Regions from separate parts of the Peribacillus sp. NPDC094092 genome, predicted to be linked through region 1. Evidence: riboswitches for the same ligand, from Rfam matches in the RefSeq annotation. Region 1 holds a riboswitch; each other region holds the start of a gene.
What was found. A riboswitch is a leader RNA that binds a small molecule or an ion and turns the genes downstream of it on or off. The one in region 1 is predicted to bind lysine.

Region 2: another riboswitch for lysine. It lies ahead of ACQKNS_RS16545 (amino acid permease); the one in region 1 lies ahead of ACQKNS_RS12550 (aspartate kinase).
Region 3: another riboswitch for lysine. It lies ahead of dapA (4-hydroxy-tetrahydrodipicolinate synthase); the one in region 1 lies ahead of ACQKNS_RS12550 (aspartate kinase).

What each region holds. Positions count from the first base shown of each region.
Region 1 covers NZ_JBNNUC010000002.1:736,582-742,550, forward strand. The annotation lists gene uvrC (excinuclease ABC subunit UvrC) at 1-884, shown strand, start outside; lysine riboswitch at 946-1,122, shown strand; gene ACQKNS_RS12550 (aspartate kinase) at 1,211-2,443, shown strand; gene ACQKNS_RS12555 (YslB family protein) at 2,507-2,977, opposite strand; gene ACQKNS_RS12560 (succinate dehydrogenase cytochrome b558 subunit) at 3,361-3,969, shown strand; gene sdhA (succinate dehydrogenase flavoprotein subunit) at 4,040-5,791, shown strand; gene sdhB (succinate dehydrogenase iron-sulfur subunit) at 5,809-5,969, shown strand, end outside.
Region 2 covers NZ_JBNNUC010000003.1:173,528-179,496, forward strand. The annotation lists gene ACQKNS_RS16535 (metal ABC transporter solute-binding protein, Zn/Mn family) at 1-857, opposite strand, end outside; gene ACQKNS_RS16540 (LacI family DNA-binding transcriptional regulator) at 1,483-2,445, shown strand; lysine riboswitch at 2,701-2,886, shown strand; gene ACQKNS_RS16545 (amino acid permease) at 2,983-4,434, shown strand; gene ACQKNS_RS16550 (glycoside hydrolase family 13 protein) at 4,474-5,969, opposite strand, start outside.
Region 3 covers NZ_JBNNUC010000004.1:213,858-219,826, forward strand. The annotation lists gene ACQKNS_RS19475 (ATP-binding protein) at 1-218, opposite strand, end outside; gene ACQKNS_RS19480 (metallophosphoesterase) at 737-2,998, opposite strand; lysine riboswitch at 3,858-4,036, shown strand; gene dapA (4-hydroxy-tetrahydrodipicolinate synthase) at 4,170-5,066, shown strand; gene ACQKNS_RS19490 (HYR domain-containing protein) at 5,669-5,969, opposite strand, start outside.

The DNA.
Region 1 (5,969 bases):
TTACGAACCATTTTAAACCAAAGGAAATCTTGCTGCCTGAATCAGTTGATGCCGAAATGGCCGAAGGGCTGCTTGGGGTCAAAACGATTCACCCCAAAAGGGGGGCGAAAAAAGACATGCTTAAATTGGCGAATAAAAATGCCTCCATCGCCCTCCAGGAAAAATTCTCTTTGATTGAAAGGGATGAAGAAAGAACGATCAATGCGGTGGAAAACCTCGGGAACCAATTGGGTATCTACACTCCGCACCGAATTGAAGCTTTCGATAATTCCAATATCCAGGGAAGTGACCCTGTTTCCGCTTTAGTCGTGTTCATTGATGGGAAGCCGGAAAAAAGAGAGTACCGAAAATATAAAATCAAGACGGTCCAGGGACCTGATGATTATGAATCGATGCGTGAAGTGGTCAGAAGAAGGTATTCACGAGTATTGAAAGAAGGGCTGCCGCTTCCGGACTTGATCATCATTGATGGCGGAAAGGGACACGTCGAAGCCGTTCGGGATATTCTGGAAAACGAATTGGGCCTTGACATTCCACTTTCAGGCCTCATTAAGGATGAAAAGCATAGGACATCGCAGTTGATGATCGGAAATCCTCTTGAAATCGTACCCCTTGATTCACGGAGCCAGGAATTCTACCTATTACAAAGAATTCAGGATGAAGTGCATCGGTTCGCGATTACTTTTCATCGCCAGCTACGCGGCAAAAATGCGGTTCACTCCCAGCTTGATGATATTCCAGGAGTCGGGGAAAAACGAAGGAAACAATTATTAAGGCATTTTGGATCATTGAAGAAAATCAAAGAGGCAACAGTCGAGGAGATCATGGAAGCTGGTATGCCAAAAGGGGTAGCCGAGGGAATCGTTAGAAAATTACAAGAATAATCTTGCTACCGATAAATCACTATGCTATGATTAAAAGGAATTTTTAACTAGACAACTTAAAAGTGCTGATAGAGGTGCGGAATTCAAGAGTAAAAACCTGGAGAAGTATGAGCTTCCATGAAAGGTTTTGAAAGGGGATGACGCCGAAGGTAGACAAGACTCATACCTTGTCTTCCTGGTCCGACATTTAATAAATGGCGGATTGTCAGGGTTTATATCCTGGAGAGCTATCTCACTGTGTTTACAGTTTTAGATATGTGATCACAGCAATGAGATATTTCTCATTGCTTTTTTTATTGCCTAAAAAGTAGAGAGGGTGCATGAGGATGGCATTGATCGTTCAAAAATTTGGCGGAACATCCGTCGGTAGCGTAGAAAAAATCAAAAATGTTGCCAATCGGGTAATCGAGGAAGCGGAGAATGGAAATGAGGTAGTCGTCGTTGTTTCAGCTATGGGGAAAACAACGGACCAATTGGTTTCCATGGCCCGTGATATTTCCGGAACCCCGAGCAAAAGGGAAATGGATATGCTATTGACCACTGGGGAACAGGTAACGATTTCCCTGTTAACGATGGCATTGATTGAAGAAGGACATGAAGCCATTTCGTATACTGGCTGGCAGGCTGGCATGCAAACGGAATCCGTTCATGGGAATGCCCGGATTTTAAACATCGATGCTTCAAGGATCCAAGCTCAGCTTCAACAGAAGAAAATAGTGGTCGTGGCCGGTTTCCAGGGTAACGATGTAAATGGGGAGATCACTACCTTGGGGCGAGGCGGTTCCGATACGACGGCGGTTGCGATCGCTGCAGCGCTGAATGCGGATAGATGCGATATTTATACGGATGTAACAGGTGTTTTCACAACGGATCCACGCTACATAAAAGGTGCGCGGAAACTCCAATCCATTTCTTACGATGAAATGCTGGAACTTGCCAACCTGGGAGCGGGCGTCCTTCATCCAAGGGCTGTCGAATATGCAAAGAATTATCAAATTCCGCTTGAAGTCCGTTCAAGCATGGAGAGAGAATCAGGAACGATCATAGAGGAGGAAGCAACTATGGAAGAAAACTTAATTGTACGCGGCATTGCTTTTGAAGACAGTATTACGAGGGTCACAGTTTATGGTTTGCCCCAATCTCTTGGTGCATTATCCACAATCTTCACGACACTTGCGAAAAACCAGATCAATGTGGACATCATCATTCAGAGCATGACCGCCGAGGATACGACCAATCTATCTTTTTCCACAAAAAGTGAAGATACGGAAGCGGCATTGATCGTGCTGGAAAATAATAAAGTGCAATTGGGATTCGACCGGGTTGAAACGGAGAGCGGGTTGGCCAAAGTGTCCATCGTCGGATCTGGTATGGTATCCAATCCCGGAGTGGCTGCCGAAATGTTTGAAGTGATGGCCAATACAGGCATCCAGGTGAAAATGGTCAGTACATCGGAAATTAAAGTATCGACTGTCGTCAATGAAAAGGAAATGGTGAAGGCGGTTGAATCCCTTCATGAAGCATTTAAACTTGGTCAGCATGCAAATGTGCTAGCTTAAGTGCCAGGAGTCCAATAAAAAACAGACTTCCGGTAAAAAGGGTAAGTCTGTTTTAAGGGCTCATTAGATTGGATCTCTGGGATCCCATTGGATGGTGAATATCACTTTTTTTGCGCGGCGTTTGATTTCTTCCGTTGATTCGCTGAGGAATTTCTTTTGCAGTGAAAACTGCTCGGCAAGGAAACCGGCTTCGAGCTGGAAGTGACAATCAGGGTGTAACTCCAGGCGGCGGCTGATTATTTCACCCGTCAGGGATAATTCCATCTCGTGTTTCGTATACTTCAAGATTTCTAGATTGCCCCATCCAGCGCTTTGGAAAAATTCAATAACTTCCTGATCGCCATTCAATGGGAATTTTCTTGCTAATTGTTTACCTGCCCAATAGAGGATTTGATTGGAGTCTTTTCCGAGAATATCGTTCAATAGAACTTCTCTGATTAATTCGTACCCGAAAGCTGGAACTTTGAATTCTTCAGGTTGAATTTCTTCAGTTTGAATCTCTTCTTCTATCGCAGCAGCAATATTTTTTTTCATAATTTATCGCCTCTTTCTGTAAATCTATTATAAACGCATTTCTTTTGCAAATTATACTGTTTTTTATTTATTTAAATAACAATTGGAAAAAAATGAGAAATTATACCGGGATATTAATAGATTAATGAGTAATTTCTCCAAAATATGTGCTTGATAGATAAAAAAAAGTCAAATTAATCCAATAAAATCTATTCTGAAAAAGAGATTTCTTGTATCCGTTTTCTTGACGCACATAGAAGTCAGGAGTAAAATGGACATGTCACATAATTGTAAAGGAAGTATAGAGGAGTTTTTTGACTCTATACTGTATTTTCACGCGGAGATAAAAGGTAGCCACCAGATTATCTTTGCATGATTTTTCACAAATTAAGGGGGGGCACTTAGTGGCAAAGAATCGTGAGTTTGGGAATCGCAGGCTTCATTCACTTCTAGGAGTAATTCCAATTGGTCTATTCCTAATTTTTCATTTATCGGTAAACTTTATGGCAACAAAAGGAGAAGAAACTTTTAATGGGGCAGTTCATTTAATTGAGTTTACGCCCGTGAAAATTTTGGTAGAATGGGTCGTTATCTATCTACCGCTCATTTTCCATGCTGTGTACGGAATTTACATTGCCTTTACAGCAAAAAACAATTTAGGCAGATTTAGTTTCTTCCGTAACTGGATGTTCATGCTGCAACGCCTTACTGGAATCATAACATTGATTTTCCTTGTTTGGCATATATGGGCAACTAGAATTCAGGCAGCTATGGGTGCTGAAGTTAACTTTGACATGATGGCAGATATTTTCTCTAGTCCATTCATGCTTGTGTTCTACATTGTTGGTGTAATCTCGGCAATCTTCCACTTTGCTAATGGATTATGGTCATTTGCAGTGAGCTGGGGTCTGACAGTTTCACCAAGATCGCAAAGAATCATGACTTACTTTACATTGATCGTTTTCGTTCTTCTTTCTTATATCGGAGTTAGCGCAATTTTCGCTTTCGTATAAGAAGATAGAGTTCATTCATAAGTATTAGGAAAAACATAGCTTGGCTAATGGAAATAAGGGAGTGACAGAATTGGGTAAAGGTAAAATAGTTATCGTTGGTGGAGGTCTAGCTGGATTAATGGCTACGATCAAAGCAGCAGAGCTGGGACAACAGGTTGATTTATTTTCTTTAGTGCCTGTTAAACGCTCTCACTCAGTTTGTGCCCAAGGCGGAATTAACGGGGCAGTAAATACAAAAGGTGAAGGGGATTCTCCATATATCCACTTCGACGATACAGTTTATGGCGGAGATTTCTTGGCTAACCAACCGCCGGTTAAAGCGATGTGCGAAGCAGCACCATCGATCATCCACATGTTTGACCGTATGGGTGTAATGTTCAACCGTACTCCGGAAGGTCTTCTTGATTTCCGTCGTTTCGGTGGTACTCAACATAGCCGTACAGCATTCGCCGGTGCAACAACTGGTCAACAATTGCTTTACGCATTGGATGAGCAGGTTCGCCGTTATGAAGTTGAAGGCCTTGTAACGAAATATGAAGGCTGGGAATTCCTTGGAGCCGTTATCGATGATGAGCAAACTGCACGCGGTATCGTAGCTCAAAACCTGACTTCAATGGAAATCAAATCATTCCCTGGCGACGCAGTCATCATGGCGAGCGGCGGCCCTGGAATCATTTTCGGTAAATCAACTAACTCAATGATCAATACAGGATCAGCAGCTTCCATCGTTTATCAACAAGGTGTAAATTATGCAAATGGTGAGTTCATCCAAATTCACCCGACAGCAATCCCTGGAGATGACAAACTTCGTCTGATGAGTGAATCCGCTCGTGGTGAAGGTGGACGTATCTGGACATATAAAGACGGAAAACCTTGGTATTTCCTAGAAGAAAAATACCCTGCTTATGGAAATCTAGTACCTCGTGATATCGCGACTCGTGAAATCTTCGACGTATGTATGAACATGAAGCTTGGCATTAATGGAGAAAACATGGTTTACCTGGATCTATCACATAAAGATCCTAAATTACTTGATATAAAACTTGGCGGAATCATTGAAATCTACGAGAAATTCATGGGTGAAGATCCTCGTAAAGTTCCAATGAAAATTTTCCCTGCCGTTCACTATTCAATGGGCGGACTTTGGGTGGATTATGACCAAATGACTAACATCAAAGGTTTATTCGCTGCAGGTGAGTGTGATTACTCACAACATGGCGGTAACCGTCTTGGTGCGAACTCACTTCTTTCTGCAATCTATGGTGGTTCAGTCGCTGGACCGAATGCCGTTAAATATATTGAAGGCCTTGATAAAACTTCAGAATCCATTCCTTCTTCATTGTATGAAGGGTACGAAAAACAAGAACAGGAGAAATGGAATGATGTCATGTCTCTTGATGGTAACGAAAATGCGTACATCCTTCACAAAGAGCTTGGTGAGTGGATGACACAGCATGTTACTGTGGTTCGTTACAATGACAAGCTGAAAGAAACGGATAACAAGATTCTTGAGCTGATGGAACGTTACAAGAAAATTAACATCAATGACACGGCAAAATGGAGTAACCAAGGAGCAGCATTCACTAGACAGCTGCAAAACATGATGCAATTGGCTCGTGTAATCACAATTGGTGCCTTAAACCGTGACGAAAGCCGCGGAGCGCATTACAAACCTGATTTCCCGGAACGTAATGATGAAGAATTCATGAAAACGACTATGGCAACATTCAAAGGCTTGGATCAAGCACCTGAATTCCATTATGAAGATATCGATGTATCACTGATCGCACCGCGTAAACGTGACTACACAACGAAACACTAAAGAGGGGGAGCAAAAAAATGGTTGAAACTAAATCTGAGACTAAAACAGTCCGTTTTATAATCACTCGTCAAGATACACCGGATTCAGCTCCTTATGATGAGGAATTCGAATTAGCGTACCGCCCGAATATGAACGTAATTTCCGCTCTAATGGAAATTCGTCGTAATCCAGTAACTGT
Region 2 (5,969 bases), on a different contig from region 1:
GTCCCTTTTTCACCCATGGCATCCGAGAACAATTCACCGCCGATTTCCACTTTGTGACCCTGCTTGCCTGCTCCCTGAATGACAGCCTCGATGGCCTTCCTTGGTACGCTTGACTCAATGAAGATCGCTTTAATTTTGTTTTCCACAAGATAATTCCGCATATCCGTCACATCTTTTGATCCATATTCCGATAATGTATTGATCCCTTGGAGCCCTCTTACGTCCAGGCCGTATGACTGGCCGTAGTACCCAAAAGCATCATGTGCCGTGACGAGCACCCGTTGATCTTTTGGTATTTTATTAATTTCGTCTTGAACATATTTATCAAGTTCCTCCAATTGCAGAACGTACTCTTCATAATTTTCACGAAACTCTGCTTCATGGTCCGGATCATTGGCAATCAATTCTTTCTTTACTGTATCCGCAGCAACGATCCAAAGCTTTACATCAAACCATACGTGGGGATCATGTTCCTTTGCACTCACTTTGCGAAGTTGGTTCTCCTTGAAGTCCTCCGTTACGGCAATCGTCGGTTTATCCTTGCTCATCATTTCAAATATATCCGTCATTTTCCCTTCAAGATGCACACCGTTATAAAAAATCATATCAGCCGAATCCAGCGTCTTAACATCACCCTGTGTCGCTTTATATAGATGGGGATCGACTCCCGGACCCATTAAACTGGTGACCTCGACATGTTCACCGCCGATATTCCCAACCAAATCTCCAATCATTCCCGTTGTTGCAACGACATTCAGCTTACCATTGCCTTTATCACTTTCGACCGTATCATTGCCGCACCCCGTTAAAATCAGCAATGCAGCAAGCACGCTCCCAATAGATTTCAGAAAACCCATCCATATTCCCTCCCTTTTTCCTCTTTCTAAAATAGTTTGCCATGCGCAAAACTAAGTGTAAATTTTTTTACATTGTCGTAAATACTAAAAAGTTTCCCTTGCACAACTTATTTTATACTATACACAAATACACAAAAAAAGTGCAACAATTTTTTTAAACATTTCAAAAAAGACAATGACATTTACAAACAGCAAAAACTGTCAGGCAGCTCCAAAAGGAGCTGCCTGACAGCCGGTCATTCCGTACATGAAACTAACGCTGAAGTTATATTTATATTGTGGGGTTTTAATGGTGAATATAAACGATGGGGGCTATTTCGGGACGGTGTGAAATTCACGAGTAAAGTGCCAAAATTCACGAGTAAATGTGCATTGCCACTCATTTTTTCAAGGAAATTGCCAAGTACGCAAAGCCCAATTCGATTCCGCAAAGCACTAAAAGGGTGATTAAAGTTTGGAACATCATGTTTTCCTCCTCCTCTAAGATTTAAAACAATCTTAAAGGATGAAACCCATACCAGAACAAGACCTTATTTAAAGAAATCTTCGGCTGCCCCACTCTGTTCCCTTGCCCTGAAATGGGTTTCATACTGTACAATATAAAAAAAGAAAAAACGGTGATACCATGACAAATATTAAAGAAATAGCTCAATGTGCCGGTGTATCTGTATCAACAGTGTCCCGTGTATTGAATGATCATCCATATGTAAGCCCCGAAAAAAGAAAGAGCGTCTTGGAAGCCATCGATCGTTTGAATTATACGAGAAACATAAACGCCATTCATCTTTCAAAAGGTAAAACTAATCTTATCGGCATCATCATCCCCTTCAACAATCACCCATATTACGGGGCAATCGTTAACGGAATCACTAAACAGGCAAATGCAATTGGCTGCCATATCGTCATCTTTCAAACAAATTATGACAGAGAGAAAGAAATCCAGGCTTTTCATATGCTGCAAATGAAGCAGCTAGATGGCATTATCGTTTGTTCAAGGATTTCGGAAATGAAAATCCTTTTGGATTATCAAAAATACGGGCCGATTATTTTATGTGAAGACACAGCCCAGGCTGAATTCTCATCCATCAGCATTGATCATTATGCAGCTTTCTCCTGTGCCCTTGAGTACGTGATTGCTAAAGGATATAAGAAAATCGGATACAGCCTCGGCCGTAAAAAGAGCAGAAATAGTTCCAATCGTATAAAGGCCTTTAACGATGTCATGAGTAAACATCAATTGATAAACAATAAAGAATGGCTGTTTGAAGGCAGTTATCACATCAAAGACGGTGAACAATTGTTTCAGGAATGGAATTCGATGAGAGATAAACCTGAAGCCATCATCATCACGAATGATGACACGGCGGCAGGCTTCATTCTTACCGCTAGGAAATCGGGTATAAGGGTTCCGGAAGATGTGGCCATTCTCGGTTTCAATAATGATAGTCTGAGTGAAATGCTCGACATCACGACCATTTCCTTGCCGCTCGAATGGATTGGGAAAATGGCAGTGGACCTATTTGAGAACCCTGAGGCGGTCCAACATGTAAAGCTTGACTACGCCCTTATAAAAAGGAGGACCGTCTAGTCCTCTCCATGCTTTATTTTGGTATATCGTCATTTGGATTCTTCCTTGCTGCCATCATTCATTAACTAGGAAAAAATAACCACATAAAATAACCATTGCGATATCCATGAGATTAATTTATAATTTTGATATAGTAAAGTTTACTCAATTACTAGCAATCTATTAGCGATTGCATGAATTTCATGAGTACGATCGTCCAACGTCACTTACAAGCTGGCGTAACGATTTTAGAAAATTGAATACTTCCTCATTTACCGATGAGTTAGAGGCTGCAGCTTATAATAGTAAAACGGACGAGATTCTGGAAAATTAAAGACTCCGTTTGAAAGGATAAATTGCCGAAGTTAGGGTATATTCCATGTATATTCTTGCTGGCGGTGTTACCGAACAGGAACACCACTGTCACGTTTTTTCAAAAAAACGTGGGGAGCTATCTTCGGAAGGATAAACGGGTTTATTATAAACAGCCGTCGATCTTTTTCGACTGCTGTTTTTTTATTTTTCGTTCCCTTCCAATAAAAAGGAGTGTAACATCAATTGTCAAATTCACAATCAGCATCAAGCCCTACCGAACTGAAAAGGAGCCTGAAAGCGCGTCATTTAATGATGATTTCATTAGGTGGAACGATTGGAACAGGTTTATTTTTAGCAAGTGGCGGTGCCATTCATTCAGCTGGTCCCGGCGGTGCCTTGGTGGCATACGCGGTCATCGGCATCATGGTTTATTACTTAATGACAAGTCTTGCAGAAATGGCAGCTTTCATGCCTGTGGCCGGTTCGTTCCGTGTCTATGCATCCAAATTCGTCGATCCGTCTTTCGGTTTTGCGATTGGTTGGAATTACTGGTATAACTGGGCAATCACCATTGCCGCTGAATTGGCAGCCGTTGTCTTAATTATGAAGTTCTGGTTCCCGGATAGCCCTTCAATTATCTGGAGTGCCATTGCGTTAATCATTATGTTTCTTATCAATTACATGTCAGTTAAAGGTTTCGGGGAAACGGAATTCTGGTTTGCCATGATCAAAGTCGTGACAGTCGTCATTTTCTTGATCACGGGTGTCCTGATCATTCTTGGAATCATGGGTGGGAAAGACCCAATTGGTTTTTCCAATTTCACAATGGGCGAAGGTCCCTTTAACGGGGGATTCTTCACGATCCTGGGCGTATTCATGGCTGCCGGCTTTTCATTCCAAGGAACGGAATTGCTTGGAGTGACTGCTGGTGAAAGTGAAGATCCAGAAAAAAATATCCCAAAAGCGATCAGATCCGTTTTCTGGCGCATTATCTTATTCTATATCCTTGCCATTTTTGTAATTGGAATGATCATTCCTTTTACCGATTCTCGTTTATTGAGTGAAGATGTTGCCGTAAGTCCATTCACGCTTGTATTTGAACGGGCCGGCCTTGCATTTGCTGCATCCATCATGAACGCGATCATTCTATCATCCGTACTCTCTGCCGGTAACTCTGGCATGTACGCTTCAACCCGTATGCTATGGGACTTGGCACGTGATGGGAAAGCACCGAAATTCCTAGGCAAGTTGGATAAAAGAGGAGTACCCGTGAATGCACTTATCGTGACTTCTTTAGTAGGCTGCTTTGCATTCTTAGCTTCATTTTTCGGTGATGGAGTCGTTTATATCTGGTTATTGAACGCTTCAGGCATGGCGGGATTCGTGACATGGGTCGGGATTGCGATCGCCCATTATCGATTCCGCAAAGCTTACGCAGCTCAAGGCCTTGATATGAATGCTTTACCATTCCGGGCAAAAGGCTTCCCATTCGGGCCTTTATTCGCACTTGTCCTTTGCATTATCATTATCATCGGACAAGGCTATCAAGCTTTCAGCAGCGATGGGATCGACTGGAATTCAATGTTTGTTTCCTACATTGGCTTGATTTTATTTTTCGTCCTATGGTTCGGCTATAAAATCAAACATAAAACGAAAATCATTCCGCTTGAGGAATGTGACCTTAAATCTAAATAACACGCAAAGGACCTGTTCTATGGTGAACAGGTCCTTTTTTCATTTCAAGAGATAAACTCGGCATTCATATGGACGCAGAGGTTTGCCGGAGATCCCTTCTTCCTCCTGATCATAATTGCTGACTTCCTCCTGATCATAATTGCTGATCAGCCTTGTGGCTGAATAGGCATGCAGCTCTTCAGGCAAAGTATAGGAGGCCTGCTCTTCTTTAAAGTTGCATAGCACCAACAGCTTTTCCCCTTCAAACGATCTCGTGTAGGCAAATATTCGTTCGTCATCCGGCAAGAGCAGTTCATAACGGCCATAAACGACGATTTCATGTTTCTTGCGTAATTGGATAAGCTTTTTATAAAAATGAAAAATGGAATTCGGATCATTATAGGCTTTTTCTGCATTAATTTCGGGAAAATTAGGATTAACCTTAATCCAAGGAACCCCTTTCGTGAACCCTGCGTTCCGGGAGTCATTCCACTGAATCGGTGTCCTCGCATTATCCCTGCTGCGGGCGTGGATGGCTGACATCATCCGCTCTTTTGACCAGCCATGCGAATTGACGAGTTCTTCATAAGAATTCAATGTTTCGATATCCCGGTAATCATCGATGCTTTCAAAGGCAACATTGGTCATGCCCAGCTCTTCCCCTTGATATATATAGGGTGTCCCTTGAAGCATATGAAGGCAAGCTGCAAGCATCTTTGCGCTTTCAATACGATACTTTCCATCATGACCAAACCTTGAGACAATCCTAGGCTGATCATGGTTGTTCCAGTATAAACTGTTCCAGCCATCCCCCTCCAAACCAGTCTGCCACTTGGAAAGAATTCGCTTTAAATCGGTAAGCTTCCACTTATCATTACTCCATTTCCCTGCTGGTCCGCTCCCCAAATCCATATGTTCGAATTGAAAGACCATATGTAGCTCACCACGATCTTTACCTGTGAACAATTGCGCTTCCTCCGGTGTGACGCCTGGCATCTCCCCAACCGTGATCACGTCATGTCCTGAAAGTGCCCGTTGATTGATTTCCTGCAAAAACTCATGTATGCGCGGGCCATTCAGGAAAAAGGGGCTTCCATCTCCATACTGTTTCTCATGATGAACGGCTCCATCTGTATAGCTTTGATCTTTTGAAAGGAAATTGATGACATCCATCCGGAAGCCATCGACACCTTTATCAAGCCACCAAGTCATGATGCTGTAGATTTCTTCACGGAGCTTAGGGTTCTCCCAGTTTAAATCCGGTTGTTTCCTGCTGAATAAATGTAAATAATATTCATCCGTTCCTTCATCATATTCCCATGCTGAACCTTTAAAAATGGACTCCCAATTATTTGGTTCTTTTCCATTCCTGCCAGGTTTCCAAATATAATAATCCCGTTTCGGATTATCTTTTGAGGATCGGGATTCCTTGAACCACGGATGTTCATCAGAAGAATGGTTGACCACCAGGTCCATCATGATCTTCATTCCACGTTCATGAACCGCCTTCAACAACCTATCGAAATCAGCCATGGTCCCGAATTCAGTCATGATTG
Region 3 (5,969 bases), on a different contig from region 1:
TCTGGATTATTTTTTGCCAAAAGCTTTAAATCGAGAAACACACTTTCTTCTACTGCAGTCAAAGGTTTTTGGAGATAGGATTTTTTGTATAAATGTTCTATCGATTTTATATCACCTGTTATTGCAAAAGTAAGTAAAAATCCAGCAGCTAAAAATAAAGTGATGGAAATAAGAATTACGCCAACGTAGGACAACAGAAACCTCATTTTAATTGACAAATATTTCACCCCATATCGATCTTTCGATTACTCTTTTATAGGTTCACCGTTTATCTGAACAATGTTTCCCACGATATTTCTTATGCTTAAAAAAACATATCACACAAATCTTAAAATTTTCTAAAATACATAGAAAAAATTCTACTATTGTCGGTCTACTGTTCTTTAATGATTAAACGTTCCAGTTTTTTCAGAATTCGCACCATTCCCGCCGACTATATGCCAAGCCTCCTCGACGGAAGTTTTCTCTCGAATCTCGCCTGGCTAGTTTTTTGTTAAAATATTGGATTCTTCATCCCACCATTTATAATAATGGAATGGTTTCTAAATTATCCCAGATTTAAATAATGCTGCACTTCAATGGTTTAATTAATAACTATACTTTCATTTTGATGTATTATCTTAACAAAGATACGAAATAAATGAGTGATAAACCATTATAAATAAAGAAAAAGCGAACTTCCCCTTAAGGATAGTCCGCATTTTCTTAATATTTAAGAAGAGTTCACCTGTTCTTCTCATTCATTTGGTGAAACGATCATTTGGTCATCCAATCTAATATCGTCAATCGACCAAAACCAATTATTTTTCGCATTATACATTCTCCATTGTACTGTCATCGAAGAAGCATTTTCAGGAACCTTAATGGATTTAACTTCATACTTATTCAAAACATGTCCATTTTTATTATCGGAAGCAGCTTTATTGTCATAAATGAGAACCTGTTGTTTTTCCCCATTATCAAAGACAGCAGTTACTTCAGCTGTTTGCGTTCCTTCTTGTTTATAATGGGATGCAAATCCTAAATATAGATCTTTTGCACCCTCAACCTTTACGGAAAGTGAAGTCAATGTACTATCAAAAAAACCTTTTGATGATGGTGAACCGTTATCATCCCATTCATCAGGGTCCGCTACAGCTATAACACCTTGACCAAGCTCAAATTTGTTGCGATCTTGGTCTTCTGCTTTTGTCCAAAAGTCCTTTGTAGTGAAACTCCAACCTTGCCACTCCATTGTACCGGCTGGCATATTGGGGCTATTTGTAATCGACCAGCCGATAGGGACTGCATGACTCCAACTGAGAATAGAACTTGGAATGTTTTCATTCACTGCTGGCTTCAATACAGACTCTAATTGATCAAAGCTTTCTCCAAGCAACATGTTCACGAATACATTTATATTGGTGGATCCGATTTTCTGGCCACCCTCGTAAGCAGTAATCGTGAATTGCGATGAACCGGAATTTTCCTTACTAGCTGTAGCTTTAATTGGAAATATTTTTTCTTCAGTTCCTGAAAGTTCATAATCAAGTTCATTGTGTTCCATACTCCAACCTTCAGGTGCATCAACTTTAATTTTCCCTTTCACACTGCCTTTTCCATAATTTTTCATCTTCACTTGGAGCGTAGTCGATTCACCTGCCTTTACTAAAGAAGGAGAAGCTTGTGCAGAGACCATTTCCAGGGCTTTTGTCTGGCCTTCAGCCAGTAACACCTTTTTACTGCTATTGTTAAATGAATCTAGTGCTTGTACCTGAATTTCATAATCCGTACCTGGCTTAAGACCAGCTACAGGGAACTCTAAATTCTTTGGAATAGGATCCATATAGAATTCAGAAAATGCAATGAAGTCCGCGTCTAACTCCCCTGTTTCCTTGTTTTTGGATGTAATGTGGTAAGAATGTACGAGCATGTTATCTTTTGCCTGTGGAAATGTAACATTTAAACTTTTTAGTGTCGATTTTTCTTTTACAATCGAAACCTTGTCTTTAACTGCAAAAACCGGTGGTAACTGATCTCGATCGTCTGTATATGCAAAGTTATTTTTTTTAGAATGATTTTTGATCACCCATGGTTTTCCTGTCCAATCGTCTTTATGAAAGTCACGTTTTTTAATGACAACTTCATTATTATAGACTTCTACAATCATACCTTGACTAATATCCCGATATCCTTCTGGGTGAAACCCTTGAAGTTTGCCCGGCTCTAATTCCAAATAACTTACAGAAGACGTGCCAACAGACGTAAAGTCTTTTTGATGAATCGTTCTAGGGTCTTCAAGTGGATAATGAGAATGGCCTGAAAATGTAATAACTTGTGGATGTTTCTTTAATGTATTATATAAAAGTTCTTTATTTTCCTGAGTTCCCCATAAGTCACTTCCATACACAGTGTCTTTAATGTGTTGATGAAGAAAAACAAAGATTGGTTGGTCCGGATTCTCTTTTTCTGCTGCCGCTAACTTTTCTCCTAACCAGTTAATTTGATTAACGGAATATAAACCATGCGTATTACCATTTTCCGGACTTAACGCAATAAAATCATATCCATTTACTTTTTTATGATAGTAAAGAGAATCCATTCCTGTTTTCTCGAGAAAACGATTTTGTGCATTTTCTACTGAAAGTCCATTCCAATAATCATGGTTTCCCATTGTAAACATGGATTGGACATCGCCTTGTTTCTTCTCATTATAAATGGAGAAGAACTTATCATATTCAGTAGCGTATCCATAGTCCGTTAAATCCCCAACGACGACAAAAGCATCCTGTTTAGGCGCAGCTTTGTTTAATTGATCCATGGCGGTTCTAAACTTATTCATATCAGCAGTTGACCCATCATCTATATGTACATCACTGATTACAGGAAAAACGAGCTCCGGTTTACGTTTATTATCTGAATTTGAAGCTTCCGAGAATGCTTGTACACTTGATAAAGAAGTTGTTAATCCTACCGTTACAATGGTCAACATTGCAGCAAATTTATTTTTCGCTTTCAAAATCAATTCCTCCCATTTATCGTATAGACGCTTTAATTATGTAAGTATTTTGCAAAAAGATAAATATCCTCCTTATTTTTTATTTTTTTATAAATTCTTCCAATAAAATAGTAACTTTACATTATTAATACAATATAGGACCCGTGTAATTTAATTATTAATAAAACAAAAAACAAAAACCTATCGCCAATATTCCTTCCGCTCACTTAAAGTGACTATGAGGGAAAAGTTAAGATAATTTTCCGCTGGTAGAGCACCAAGCAGTTCAATCAGTTTGGTCTTGTTTGGCTTCGGATTTTTCCATTTTCAGCAGCATACTCGCTGGTGAAATTGCCAGTTGCATTGCTATCGAACGCCTCCGGTTTGTTTTCCACTTGCAAGCAATTGCTCCAGTCAGTTTTTATCGGACGATAGATGGGATTGGCTTGAGGCCTTCAATGGCCATCCTTTTCAATTTTTTATGATAGTATAATTGAATCAATGAAGTCCTACTTACATTGAAGCGATTCGTTTTCTTGCTTCCCAAACGTCACGGATTTTCATATCTATTTTTCCTTTATTAGTTTTGTAATTATCATGATGCCCTCCCCAAATTGATCCTTATTCTAAGTTTTCTAATGATAAATACTAATGAACCTATCCATTATAAAACTGACTATAAAAGTATGAAACTATTCATAAAACCGTTTATTGTTGAGATTACATAATTTTTTAAAAGAGGAACCCAGCCCTATCCGTTATCCCGTTCCATTGATTATCCAAGTATTCTAAAAAAATATTTCTAAAATGCCCTTGCAATAATAAGAGATCCTTGTTATATTACAGTCAATTAAATATTTTCTTACTTCATACTTTTTGAAGTGAGGATAGAGGAGCAAAGACCAATAGTACACATTTTGAGGAGAATGAGATCCTATGATTATTGTGGAAAGGGGAATTTGCCGAAGCGGAAAGAATCTCATGTTCTTGAAGCTGGTTCTGCTATTGAATAAATGCAGGACTGTCATATAGGAAACTATATGGAGGGCTATCTTATGCGCGGAAACATTTTATTTGAAAATATTGTTTCTACTGCAGCAGCGAATCCTCGTTGTTGCTTTTTTGCGTTTTTTCCTGATTGGCCCTAACCACCTCTGAATTTTAAAAAAATTATACAAAAGGGTGTGAAGTTATGAATTTTGGCCAAGTATTAACCGCAATGGTTACCCCGTTTAATCATAATGATGAGGTTGATTTTAATGCTACGAAAACTTTAGTTAATTATTTAATTGCCAATGGTTCTGATGGATTGGTAATAGCCGGTACAACTGGAGAGTCTCCTACATTAACTGCAGAAGAGAAAGTAGATTTATTCAAAATGGTTGTAGAGATTGTTGATGGAAGAGTACCAGTCATAGCTGGAACTGGCTCAAATAACACGAAAGCTTCTATCAGCTTAACAAAACAAGCGGAGGCAGCAGGAGTCGACGGAATCATGCTTGTTACCCCATACTATAATAAGCCGTCTCAAGAAGGATTATTCCAGCACTTTAGTGCTATTGCCCATTCAACAACATTACCGGTAATGCTTTATAATATCCCAGGGCGAAGTGGTGTGAACATGTCAGTAGAGACGATTGTCAAGCTCTCGAAAATCAATAATATCGTGGCAGTAAAAGAAGCAAGTGGTGACTTGGATGCCATGGCACAAATCATCAGCAAAACAACTAGCGATTTTACATTATACAGCGGCGATGATGGGTTAACATTACCGGTTTTAGCCATCGGTGGAACAGGTATTGTTTCAGTTGCTTCACACATAATTGGTAATGAAATGCAAGAAATGATCAATAGCTTTAAAAATGGTGATGTCCAAGGTGCTGCAACCGCACATCGCAACCTTCTTCCAATTATGAAAGCATTATTTGCTGCACCAAGCCCAACACCGGTAAAATCAGCATTGAATATGCGGGGGTTAAATGTTGGCGGGGTCCGCTTACCATTGGTCCCTTTAAACCATGAAGAAAAAAGAGCACTACAAACGGCTTTACAAACGAGTAACACAGAAGCAATTTTATTAAGTAAATAAACTTAATGATTCATTAAGTGACTCTTCAATATCGATTTTCTGATTAAAAACCATAATTAACGGACGAAATTTACAAAAGCAGTGCAAACTTCGAATGAAGTGTACTGCTTTTTATACTTTACGGATCAGTACTTAAACTAGTTGAGCAATAGTAATAGCTTTATCGATTAAAATTTTGAACAAACATTATAGTTCACCATAGAATAATGGCCTATGTTCTCTTTTAGCAATGGCTTTTTTTTGACAAGTTTTTTATCCCCCCCCCCTTTTATCTCATGTCCTTAGTTGCTTTCCTTCTATTTTGCTGCAGACTTGTATGGTTCCAAAATTCCATTTTTGTATTCCTTCTTCTACTTTTCACTCCATCACGTTTTATCAAAAAAACGTTCGAAAAGTGTACTTTTACGAACCTACCGCTTTCATAATTAGATAAATAAAGATGATCAATAAAAAGACCTAGTCGTTAATCTAGGCCTTTTTATTGATCATCTAGCAAATCCTTGCTACATCAAGGTTGTATGAAATCCTGAATAAACGATAAAAAACGACTAAGAACCAAACCCCTGATAAACATGGGTTTGGCTTTTCAGTAACTATGTTAACTAGAATCTTCTGCAACGGCATCTGTTACTACAAAATCGGCAAGGATCTACAATTACCGTCACGTCGAACGAATGAATGCTGGTATTTCCAGAAGCATCGGTAGCTTTACAAATGACCGTTGTCGTACAAGGAGGAAAGAAAGAACCAGAAGCTGGTGTACACACAACCGTAACCCCAGGACAGTTATCGCTCACTAAAGGATCAAAGTGAACGATTGCCCCATTTGAACATCGGTCATTACAAACCGTGAAGTCGGCAGGACCTTTAATCACTGGCGGTTCAGTATCTTTTACTGTTACT